2 regions of the Variovorax sp. V116 genome follow, and region 1 is predicted to be linked to the other one. Evidence: predicted binding sites of a transcription regulator. Region 1 holds the regulator's gene; the other holds the start of a gene.
The links. Region 1 encodes sigma-54, which starts transcription at its own class of promoters, with help from an activator protein. Its sites were predicted from a motif close to TGGCANGNAANCTGCTTT; they were not measured.

Region 1 (5,309 bases):
CGGGGCTGCGGATGAACAGGCCGATCTCGGTGTTGTGCGTTTCGGAGCGCGGGTCGAAATTCATCGAGCCGACGAAAAGAACCTGCCGGTCGATCACCGCCGACTTGGCATGCAGCCGCCCCACCGAAGTGCCGAACAGGCCGAGGCGCACGCTGCGCCGCGTGCGCGTGGTGCTCAGTTCGTAGAGCTCGGCGCCGAGCTCGAGCATCTCGGGCCGGTAGCGGCGGTAGGCCGTGTGGACCAGCGGCTCGTCGGTGGCGGCGAAGGAATTGGTGACGATGCTGATCTTCACGTTGCGCCGGCGGATTTCGCGCATCACTTCGAGCCCCGCCTTGCCCGGAATCAGGTAGGGCGAGACGATGGTCACCTCGGAGCGCGCGCGGCGCATCTGCTCGACCACGTTGTAGCGCACGCTGTCGACGTCGAGCAGCGGCACGCCGCCGTACGAGGCGGTCTTGCCGATCACGCGCTCGGGCGAATCGGCATACGCCTCGGCCAGCGTCCAGATCAGGTCGAGCTTGCCGGCATCCAGGTCTTCGGCGATCGGGCTGTAGCCGAGCAGGTCGTTGGGCGCGGGCCGGGGCGGCGGCGGCGTGGTGTCCGGGCCGGTGGCGGTGTCGAAGCGCTTCTGCAGCTCGTCACGTGTCAGTGTGCTGGCCACCACCGACCGGACCGGCCGCACATAGACGCTGTTCCAGTACTGGTCGAACAGCGCGCCCAGGCGCGGAATCAGCGCGCCGGCGACGAAGGTGTCGAGATCGAGAAAATTCTCGCCCGCCGTGCGCCTGAAATACTGGTTGCCGATGTTGCGCCCGCCCGCCACCGCCATCGCGCCATCGGCGATGAAGAGCTTGTTGTGCATGCGCCGGTTGACGCGGCTGAAGTCGAACAGCGAGGCGGTGAAGCGCCTGAGCAGGCTGCCGCGCCCGGCCGGAAAGGGATTGAACAGGCGCAGCTCGACATTCGGCGTGGCGGCCAGGCCGAGCAGCAGCTCGTCCTCGCCCGAAGTGTAGAGATCGTCCATCAGGAGCCGCACGCGCACGCCGCGCCGGGCCGCGTCGCGCAGCGTGCGCAGCAGGTAGCGGCCGGTCTCGTCGTTCTCGATCTGGTAGTACTGCACGTCGAGCGTGCGCTGGGCGCGCCGCGCGAGCTGGATGCGGGTGTCGAAGGCAAAGTCGCCGCCCGGCATCAGGCGGAAGCCGCTCAGGTCGGGGTCGGGCTGCGAGGCCTGCGCGATCTTGCCGAGCGCGGTGTCGGCCGAGGCGGCCATGGCCCGGGTGGCCGGGCGCGGCGCCTCGTCGGGCAGGGTGGCGCAGCCGGCGAACAGCAGCACCGCCGCCATGGCGAAGACCCATTGCCCACAGCGCGACAGCAGGCGACGGGCCATCGGCGGCTTTCTACAGCGCCTTGCGGAGGTTGGCGGGCGCGATGCGCAGGGCCTCGCGGTACTTGGCCACGGTGCGGCGCGCGCACTCGATGCCCTGCTCCTTGAGCATCTCGGAGATCTGGCTGTCGGACAGCGGCTTCTTGATGCTCTCGGAGCTCACGAACTGCTTGATCAGCGCGCGCACCGCGGTGCTCGATGCATTGCCGCCGGTCTCGGTGCCGAGCGCCGAGCCGAAGAAGTACTTGAGCTCGACCGTGCCGAAAGGCGTGGACATGTACTTGGCCGTGGTCACGCGCGAGATGGTCGATTCGTGCAGGCCGAGTTCGTCGGCAATCTCGCGCAGCACCAGTGGTCGCATCGCGAGCTCGCCGTGCACGAAGAAGCTCTTCTGCCGCTCGACGATGGCGTTGCTCACGCGCAGGATGGTGTCGAAGCGCTGCTGGATGTTCTTGATGAACCAGCGTGCCTCCTGCAGCCGCTGCGACAGCGCCTGGCTGCCCTCGCCCTTGTGCGACTTGAGCGCGCCGGCATAGATGTCGTGCACGCGCAGCCGCGGCATCACCTCGGGGTTGAGCATGACGCGGAACTTGGCATTGGTGCCGCGGCCGATCTTGGTGACGATCACGTCGGGAATCACGATGTTGCGCTCGACATCGACAAAACGGCGGCCCGGCTTGGGCTCCAGGCGCGAGATGACCTGCAGCGCCGAGCGCACCAGCTCTTCGTTGGTGCGCGTGAGCGTGGCCAGGCGCTTGAAGTCGCGCCGCGCGAGCAGCTCCATCGGCTGCTTGCAGATCGCGATGGCGGTCTTGCGCACCAGCGCCTGTTCCTCGGTCTCGCTTTCGCTGGCGAGCGCGCGCAGCTGGATGCAAAGGCATTCGCCCAGGTCGCGCGCGCCGACGCCGGCCGGCTCCAGGCTCTGCAGCAGGCCGAGCGCCACCTGGAAGTGGTGCACCAGCTCGTCGAACTGGTCGTTGTCGTCGCCCGCGAGGCCCGAGGCCAGCGCCGGCAGCGAATCCTCCAGGTAGCCGTCGTCGTTGAGCGATTCGATCAGGAAGCGCAGCGCGGCGCTGTCGTTCTCGTTCAGCCGCAGGCTCAGCGCCTGCCGGTGCAGGAAGGACTGCAGCGACTCCTGGCTGCGCGCGAGCTCAGTGGCGTCGGCACGCTCGTCGTCGCCCAGGTTGTTCTGGCGCGCGGGGGCATCGCTGCCCCATTCGCTGTCGTCCGGCGCCATGTCGACGGTGCCGTCGCCTTCCCAGTCGGGCTCGCGCTCGGTGGCGTCGGCGGCAGGAACCTCGGACTCGGCCGTGGAGGCGGTTTCGCTCGAAGTGCTGGTCGTGCTGCTGGCCGGGGCCGAGCTGAATTCGCCCTCGGCGGCTTCACCGGCCTCGTCGCGCGGCACCGGCGTGTCGATGGCGTCGAGCCCGAATTCCTCGCGCGCGGCTTCTTCCGCGGTGCGTTCGAGGAACGGGTTCTCGTCCAGCATCTGCTCCACTTCCTGGCTCAGTTCGAGCGTGGACAGCTGCAGCAGCCGGATCGACTGCTGCAGCTGGGGCGTGAGCGCCAGGTGCTGCGAAACGCGAAGGGACAGCCCTTGCTTCATGGAGACCGACTCCTCCCTTACATCCGGAAGTGCTCGCCGAGGTACACCCTGCGTACTTCGGCGTTGTCGACGATCTCCGAGGGTGTGCCTTGTGCCAGCACATGCCCGTCGCTGATGATGAACGCGTGATCGCAGATGCCCAGCGTCTCACGCACGTTGTGGTCGGTGATGAGCACGCCGATGCCGCGCTCCTTCAGGAAGCTGATGATCCGCTGGATCTCGATCACCGCGATCGGGTCGATGCCGGCAAAGGGCTCGTCCAGCAGGATGAAGCGCGGCTGCGTGGCCAGCGCGCGGGCGATCTCGACCCGGCGCCGTTCGCCGCCCGAGAGCGCGAGCGCGGGCGAATCGCGAAGATGGTCCACCCGCAGGTCGGCCAGCAGGCCGGAGAGGCGCTCCTCGATGCGCTGCTTGGTCAGTGGCGCGGGCTTGCCGCTGGCGTCGGGCTCGCGCTGGAGCTCGAGCACGGCGCGCACGTTTTCCTCGACCGTGAGCTTGCGGAAGATGGAGGCTTCCTGCGGCAGGTAGCTCAGGCCCATGCGCGCGCGCCGGTGGATCGGCATGTGGGCGATGGGCTCGCCGTCGATGGTGATCTCGCCCGCATCGGCCCGCACCAGCCCCACGATCATGTAGAACGAAGTGGTCTTGCCGGCGCCGTTGGGGCCGAGCAGCCCGACGACTTCGCCCTTTTGCACGTCGAGCGAGACATCCCGCACGACCTTGCGGCTGCCGTAGCTCTTCTGCAGGCCGCGCACCACCAGGCGGCTGCCCGGCGTGCCGTCGGCGTTCTGGGTTCCAGCGGCTTCGATCACTTGCGCCTTTCCCCGTCGCCGCCCAGCGTGGTGCTCGAGCGCAGGCCGGCACCGGGTGCCGGCTGGGGCGCGGCCGCCGCCGGCGCGGCCCGTCCGCCGGCGGGCGCCGAGGCCCCGGGCGCCGGCGCGGTGGCGCTCTTGGGCGTGAGGATGGTCCGCACGCGTCCGCCTGGGGGTGCGTTCACGCCCGTGTTGGGCGGCACGGTGGAACCGTTGACCGTGTAGGTGTCGTTGCTCTGGTCGTAGACGATGAGCGCGCCGGTGCTCTCGTCGTTGGGCGTGGCGCCGATCAGCCGGCGCATGACGGCATTGCGGATGAACTTGACGTTGTCGGCGCGGCTGTCGTATTCGATGACCTCGGATTCGCCCTCGATCCACTCGTCGGGCGCATTGCGCTTCTGCTTGTAGTAGGCCCTTTTGCCGGGCGCCGCCGTGACCACGCCGTACTGGTAGCCCTCGGCGTCCTGGCGCACGTCGATGCGCGCGCCGCGGATGATGATCGTGCCCTTGGTGACCAGCACGTTGCCCGTGAACACGCTCGTCTGCTTGAGGTCGTCGTAGCGCATCGCATCGGATTCGATGTTCATCGGCTTGCTGCGGTCGGCGGTCTCGGCCAGCGCGCCCGAGGCCAGGCCGGCCAGCAGCAGCGCGCCGGCGGCCAGGCGGCGGATTCGGCGAACGAAGGGGGTGGTGTGGGGATAGGAGGGCAATGTCATAGAGGCACGAAACTTGCTCTGAACCATTGTATGCGGCGGATCAGCACCAGCCACCAACGCCGATGAAAAAGGCCCGCCGAAGCGGGCCGGTGTCCCCATCGGGAGACACCGCGGAACCGGCTTCGCCGGGCCGCAGGTGCCGCCCCTGCAAGGGGTGGGCGCAGCGGACACGAAGTGCCGCGCAGCCTGGGGGTTAGCCCTTTTTCGCTTCGCCGATCAGGTAGTTGGTGACCTGCAGCGCCTTGGTCATGTTGCCGGCCAGTTCGCCGTCCACGTACCAGCGCCCGTTCACGGCCAGCGCCGGCACGCCGGCCACCTTGTAGGCGTCGGTCAGCTGCGCGGCGCGCTTGGCCTTGCTGGCCACGCCGAAGGAGGTGAAGACTTCCTTGAACTTGGCGCCGTCCAGGCCGTTGGCCCCGGCCCAGGCAATGATGTTGGCGTCGCCGTTCACGTTCTGGCGCTGCTTGTGGATGGCGTCGAAGACCTTGGGCTGGAATTCGTCGACCTTGCCCATGGCTTCGAGCGCGTAGTACAGGCGCTGCTTGGCCTCGACGTCGTTGCCCACGAAGGGCACGGGCACGCGGCGGAACGCCACTTCCTTGGGCACCGTCTTGAGCCAGGCTTCCAGCTGCGGCTCGAAGTCGTTGCAGTGCGGGCAGTTGTACGAGAAGAACTCGATCACCTCGACCTTGCCCGCCGGCGCGTCGACCGGCACGCGCTTGTCGAGCACCAGGTACTCGGTGCCGGCCTTGGGCGCGCGCGCCTGGGCGTGCGCGGTGTTGCCAGCCAGC
Region 2 (5,309 bases), on a different replicon from region 1:
GGCGAGCCTGGGATGACCCCCGCCGAAAGGGTCTGGGCATGGAACGCGTTGGAGGTGATCGCGTTCAAGGCGGGCAACCCTGACGCACCCGTCGGTGCGATCCCACCAACGGCACGGGCGCACTGCCAATTGAGGTACGTCGTCGGCACCGACTGGGAAAACGCGCACCGGCACATCGAAGAGCACCTTGCCGCCAATGGGATCTCGTCCGTGAAGGTAACAGTGCAGCCCGCCGGAACCGCAACTCGCCTGGATCTGAATGATCCCTGGGTCGAATGGACACTTCGCTCCATCGAAGCGACCACGGGGAAGAAGCCTGCACTGCTGCCGAATATTGGCGGCACCGTTCCCAATGCTATCTTTGCTGAAACTCTTGACCTACCTACGGTATGGGTTCCCCATTCGTATGCTGCGTGCTCGCAGCATGCGCCGAACGAACACCTGTTGGGCTCGGTGGCGCGTGAGGCCTTGGCTGTGATGGCCGGAATTTGGTGGGATCTTGGAGACGACGGGGCCAACGTAGCTGCGTCGCGCAAATACCGAATTGAGGCTTAGGTTCCAGCGTCCGCTGTTTTAGCGTCCGGTAGAAGCCTTTCAATCTGGACCGAATGGGCCGCGCTTCGTGTTCCGCTTAATGGCTGCATCGATCCATCGGCGTCCCGCGCTCTCGCGATGATGCTCACCGGGCCGGCGGTTCGCGGCAGCGCAAGCGTCGCCGCGAACTGCTGCCATTCGAATTCCCGGCGCGGCCGGACCTCGGCCTCGTGCCAAGTTTCCCCATCATCAGCGCTGAGCGCCACGCCACCGATGCCGTTGTTGCTCCAGGCCCAGCCCTTGACTTCCACCGCATCTGTGGAGACGGTGTCGCCGGGTGCCGGATGGGTGATCATCGAATTAGGCTCGACAGCCCACACCGGTTCTCGATCGACTTTGCCTTCGTGCTCGCTGTCGCGGTTGTACCAAAGGGTCGTGAAGGGGGAGTCCGCACGCTGGCCTTGGACCGACAGCCGGCAGAGCCACTTCGTCATGTTGGTGCCGAACCAGCCTGGCACCACCAGGCGAACCGGGCCGCCCCGCTCGCGGGTCAGCGGTGCGCCATTCATCTCGTATGCCACGAGCACTTCGCGAGAAAGCGCTTTCGAGATCGGCAGATCCTTGCGATACCGATTCATGCTTCGGCCGCCGAACTCGCCGCTGTCCAGGCCGTCTGACCAGACATGGGTGGCACCCGTATCGAGCTGCGCGTGCTTGAGCAGCACGGCCAGCGGCACACCGGTCCAGCGGACGTTGCCTACGCGCCAGAGGTTGCCATCGGCCGGTACCAGCGGGCTGCCAAAGCACTCGTGAAAGGCGGTGACGGAGACGGAAGGCAGCCGCCTGAGATCGTCCAGCCCGATCGAGAAGGGCCTGCGGACGAGCCCGTCCACCTGCAGCCGCCAGCGGTTGACGTCGACTTCGACGGAGCCCATGTGGATGGTCTCGAAGAGCTGCGCATCGGAGGTGATGAAGTCGCGCAGCGCCGCAGGGGCGGGTGGCGGCTTCAGATGGAATCCGGGAGACCGGCCAATGATGACTGATCGCTCCGCGCCTTCAGGCAGCGGTGGCAGGAAATCGAGGCTATTCATCCAGGACCCCGGCAGTTATCTCATCGTCGAGCAGCCGCGGAAACTGCGGATCTGACGGTCCTGACCACGCGACCGGCTCATGGCGGCGGCGTTCGACACCCAGAGAGAAGACGTCGAATCGGTTGTAGTAGCCCACCACGTCATGGAACTGCTTCGGCTCGATGCACTTGTTCAGGTCGAACTCGGCGTAGGCGATCCCTTCTTCGTTCTGGAGCGTGTCGCCGATCTGCGTGCCGGTGGGGTCCACGAACATCGATGCGGCACGCGGCGTGCCGTCGACCACCTCTGCCACGCCCGGATCGCGATCCACCAGGAAGTCACGCATTGCCTTGTCCATGAAGCTCGCGCAGATGATCCCGAACGCCTTGGCTTCGAACGAGTGGGCGGACGCCCGGATGCGGTTCGCCGCCACGTTGTCGAAGTTTCCGCCGCCCGAGGGCTTCCGCGTGGGCCACATCGGCGGCCAGCTGGAGATATGAATCTGCTCTGCCTGCGCCATGAGCGAAAAGCGCGCGAGCGGGTTGGTGTTCTCGCCGCAGATCAAGCCGCCGATGCGTCCGAAGCGGGTCTCGGCGACGCGAAGTCCCTGTCCGTCGCCTGCCGCCCAGACCAGCTTCTCGTAGAAGGTCGGCACCAACTTGCGATGATGGTTGAGCAACTCGCCCGACTCGCCGATCAGGATGTTCGAGTTCCAGATGCAGCCGGCGCTCACGGTGCTGCGTTCACTGATGCCCATCGACACGCACACGCCAAAGCGCTTGGCGGCTGCGGCAATCAAGGCCACCTCGGGCCCCGGCACGTAGACGCTGTTCTCGACCATGGCCTCGAACAGATCGTGGTTGTAGATGGGCGCCCACAGGGCTGCCCACACCGGGAACGCCGGGATATACGTCTCCGGGAACGCGATCACCTGCGCGCCATGAAGGGCGGCCTCCTTGATGATGGACACGGCCTTTTCGGTCGTGGCGGTCTTGTCGAGCAGCACCGGCGCTGCGTGGGCGGCGGCAACCTTCACCCGGGGCAATGAACTCATGTCAGGTACTCGCTGTGCGTTGCTGAGGCCCACAGGATAGTTGCCGGTACAGCCGCACAGATGCTCGAAAAACGCAACAAGAGGTGCGTTTTTGCGGGCTCCACGGGGCCATGCAGGATATGTGCACAGCAGGTTGTGAATTTCCCGGCGGCTATTTGCACGGAACATGCTCACCATTGCCATGTCGCGGACCTGATCCGTTCAACCCAGCCTGGAGGGCCCATGGACCCATCGCACGAGTATGTTCGCCTTTCCCGCATCGGCCTCTGTGCATGCGGCAGTACCCACGGTGACGATGAGGAGTGCCTTGCGGAGAATCCGCCTGCGAATGCCGGCGACGCGCTGGCCGGCGCCATGGCCCAGGGCATGCTGCACGGCCTCTTTCCCGAGCGCGGCCTGCGGCGGGCATTCGTCAAGACGCTGGGGAGGGCAGGGGCGCTGGCCGCACTCACGGCACTCACGCCCCTGACCCAGCTTGCCGCCGTCGCGCAGGAGCGCAGCAGCAAGGGCGTGCCGGAGAAAAAGCGGCTCGCTGTCGGCTTCCTGCCCATCACCTGCGCAACGCCGCTGATCTATGCGGAGCAACTCGGACTCTTCCCGCGCGAGGGGCTGGAACTGAGCCTGCAGAAAGTCGCCGGAATCGCACTGATCCGCGACAAGATGGTCAACGGCGAACTGGACATCTCCCAGCAGGTGATGCCCGTTGCGCTGGCCATGTCCGCCGGCATCGGCGGCGCTCCCATTCCCACCCGTGTGATGACGGTGCTCAACCAGAACGGCAACTCGCTGGTCCTTGCGATGAAGCACAAGGACAACCGTGACCCGAAGAACTGGAAGGGCTTCAGGTTCGCCGTGCCGTTCGAGCAGTCCCATCAGATGCTCCAGCTGCGGCACTATCTCGCATCGGCAGGGCTGGACGCGGACCGCGACGTGTCCTACCGCGTCGTTCCTCCGTCCGAGTACGTCTCCAACCTGCGCGTGGGCAACATCGACGGTTTCTTCGGCGGCGAGCCAGGCGGCCAGCGTGCCGTGTACGAAGGGGCGGGTTTCATTCACCTGGTCTCGAGCGAGATCTGGCCGGAACATCCTTGTTGCTCGGTGACGGCAACCGAGGCCTGGATCAAGGCCCATCCGAACAGCTTCATGGCCGCCTACCGCGCGATCATCGCGGCGAGCCTGCATGTGTCCGAGCCTGCCAATCGCGCGGGGATGGCCAAGATCCTTGCCCAGCCGCAGTATCTCAATCAACCCGAAACGGTCGTGGACCAGGTTCTCACCGGTAGGTATGCCGACGGCCTTGGCAACGTGAAGACGCTGCCGCGTCGCATCGACTTTCAGCCCTTTCCTCACTACTCGAGCGCGGTCTGGCTCCTGACCCAGATGCGCCGATGGAACATGATCAAGGAGGACCTGGACTACAAGGGGCTTGCTCGCCAGGTCATGCTGGCCACCGATGCAAAGCGCCTCATCGAGGAGCGCGGCGGCAGGGCACCGGAGGTCGGGTTCCGCAAGGAAACCATCTTGGGCAAGAGCTTCGACTCCGAGCATCCCGCCGAATATCTGAAATCGCTGGGCAGGGCCTGACCATGCAGGGCGCGATCTCGACCTCACGCTCCTGGCTGGCCACCTTGGCGATCGGCCTGCTCTTGCTGGCCGTCTGGCAGGCACTCGCCTCCACCGGCGGCGGCAGCGCGCCGGCCGAGCTTTCGGACTACGACAAGCTGATGGGCAAGAGCCCCGGCGCATCCGTGGAGCGCTCGGCCATTCCGACCCCAGTCGACGTGTTCAAGCGCGCCGGCGAACTGTTTGCGGATCCATTCCGCCGCAACGGCGAGAACGACCTCGGCATTGCCTGGCACCTGCTCGATTCGCTCAGGCGCGTGTTCAGCGGCTACGCGATGGCCGTGCTGGTCGGTGTCCCCTTGGGCTTCTTGCTGGGACTGGTGCCATGGCTGGGCCAGGCGCTGAATCCTTTCATCCAGCTGCTGCGGCCCGTCTCGCCCATGGCCTGGATGCCGCTCGCGCTCTACACGCTGAAGGACAGCGGCGCCTCGGCGATCTTCATCATCTTCATCTGTTCGATCTGGCCCATCCTGATCAACACCCTGTACAGCACCGCGAGCGTGCGCCAGGACTGGACCAACGTCGGCCGCGTCATCGGACTCACGCCGCTGGAGCGGGCGCGCAAGATCGTCTTTCCGGCGGCGGTTCCCATGATCCTCACGGGCATGCGCATCTCGATCGGCATCGCGTGGCTGGTGATCGTGGCGGCGGAAATGGTGGTGGGCCAGAGCGGCATCGGCTTCTTCGTGTGGAACGAATGGAACAACCTGCAGATCTCCAGCATCATCGTCGCCATCGTGATGATCGGCATTGTCGGCCTGGTGCTCGACCAGTTGCTCGGCGCATTGATGAAGCAGCTGAGCTTCCGCGAATGAAAGGGCAGACGATGTTGCGGCCAACTTTCCCGACCGTTTCGACGGCCTCGACCGCCGCGCCTGGATTCCTGCGCGTTTGCGGTGTGCGGCAGACCTTCAGCACGCCCAAGGGCGACTTTCCTGCGCTCAGCGAGATCAACCTGGAGATCCGCAGAGGCGAGTTCGTCGCCCTGATCGGCCATTCTGGTTGCGGCAAATCGACGTTGCTCAATC

Region 2: the regulator sigma-54 is predicted to act here: its motif matches at 2,814-2,831, upstream of ACAM58_RS28985 (CmpA/NrtA family ABC transporter substrate-binding protein).

The regions. Positions count from the first base shown of each region.
Region 1 covers NZ_AP028661.1:636,035-641,343, reverse strand. The annotation lists gene ACAM58_RS02970 (phospholipase D family protein) at 1-1,387, opposite strand, end outside; gene ACAM58_RS02965 (RNA polymerase factor sigma-54) at 1,398-2,990, opposite strand; gene lptB (LPS export ABC transporter ATP-binding protein) at 3,008-3,802, opposite strand; gene lptA (lipopolysaccharide transport periplasmic protein LptA) at 3,799-4,518, opposite strand; gene ACAM58_RS02950 (thiol:disulfide interchange protein DsbA/DsbL) at 4,712-5,309, opposite strand, start outside.
Region 2 covers NZ_AP028662.1:634,677-639,985, forward strand. The annotation lists gene ACAM58_RS28970 (M20 family metallopeptidase) at 1-555, shown strand, start outside; gene ACAM58_RS28975 (molybdopterin-dependent oxidoreductase) at 552-1,625, opposite strand; gene ACAM58_RS28980 (carbon-nitrogen hydrolase family protein) at 1,618-2,658, opposite strand; gene ACAM58_RS28985 (CmpA/NrtA family ABC transporter substrate-binding protein) at 2,881-4,242, shown strand; gene ntrB (nitrate ABC transporter permease) at 4,245-5,096, shown strand; gene ACAM58_RS28995 (ABC transporter ATP-binding protein) at 5,108-5,309, shown strand, end outside.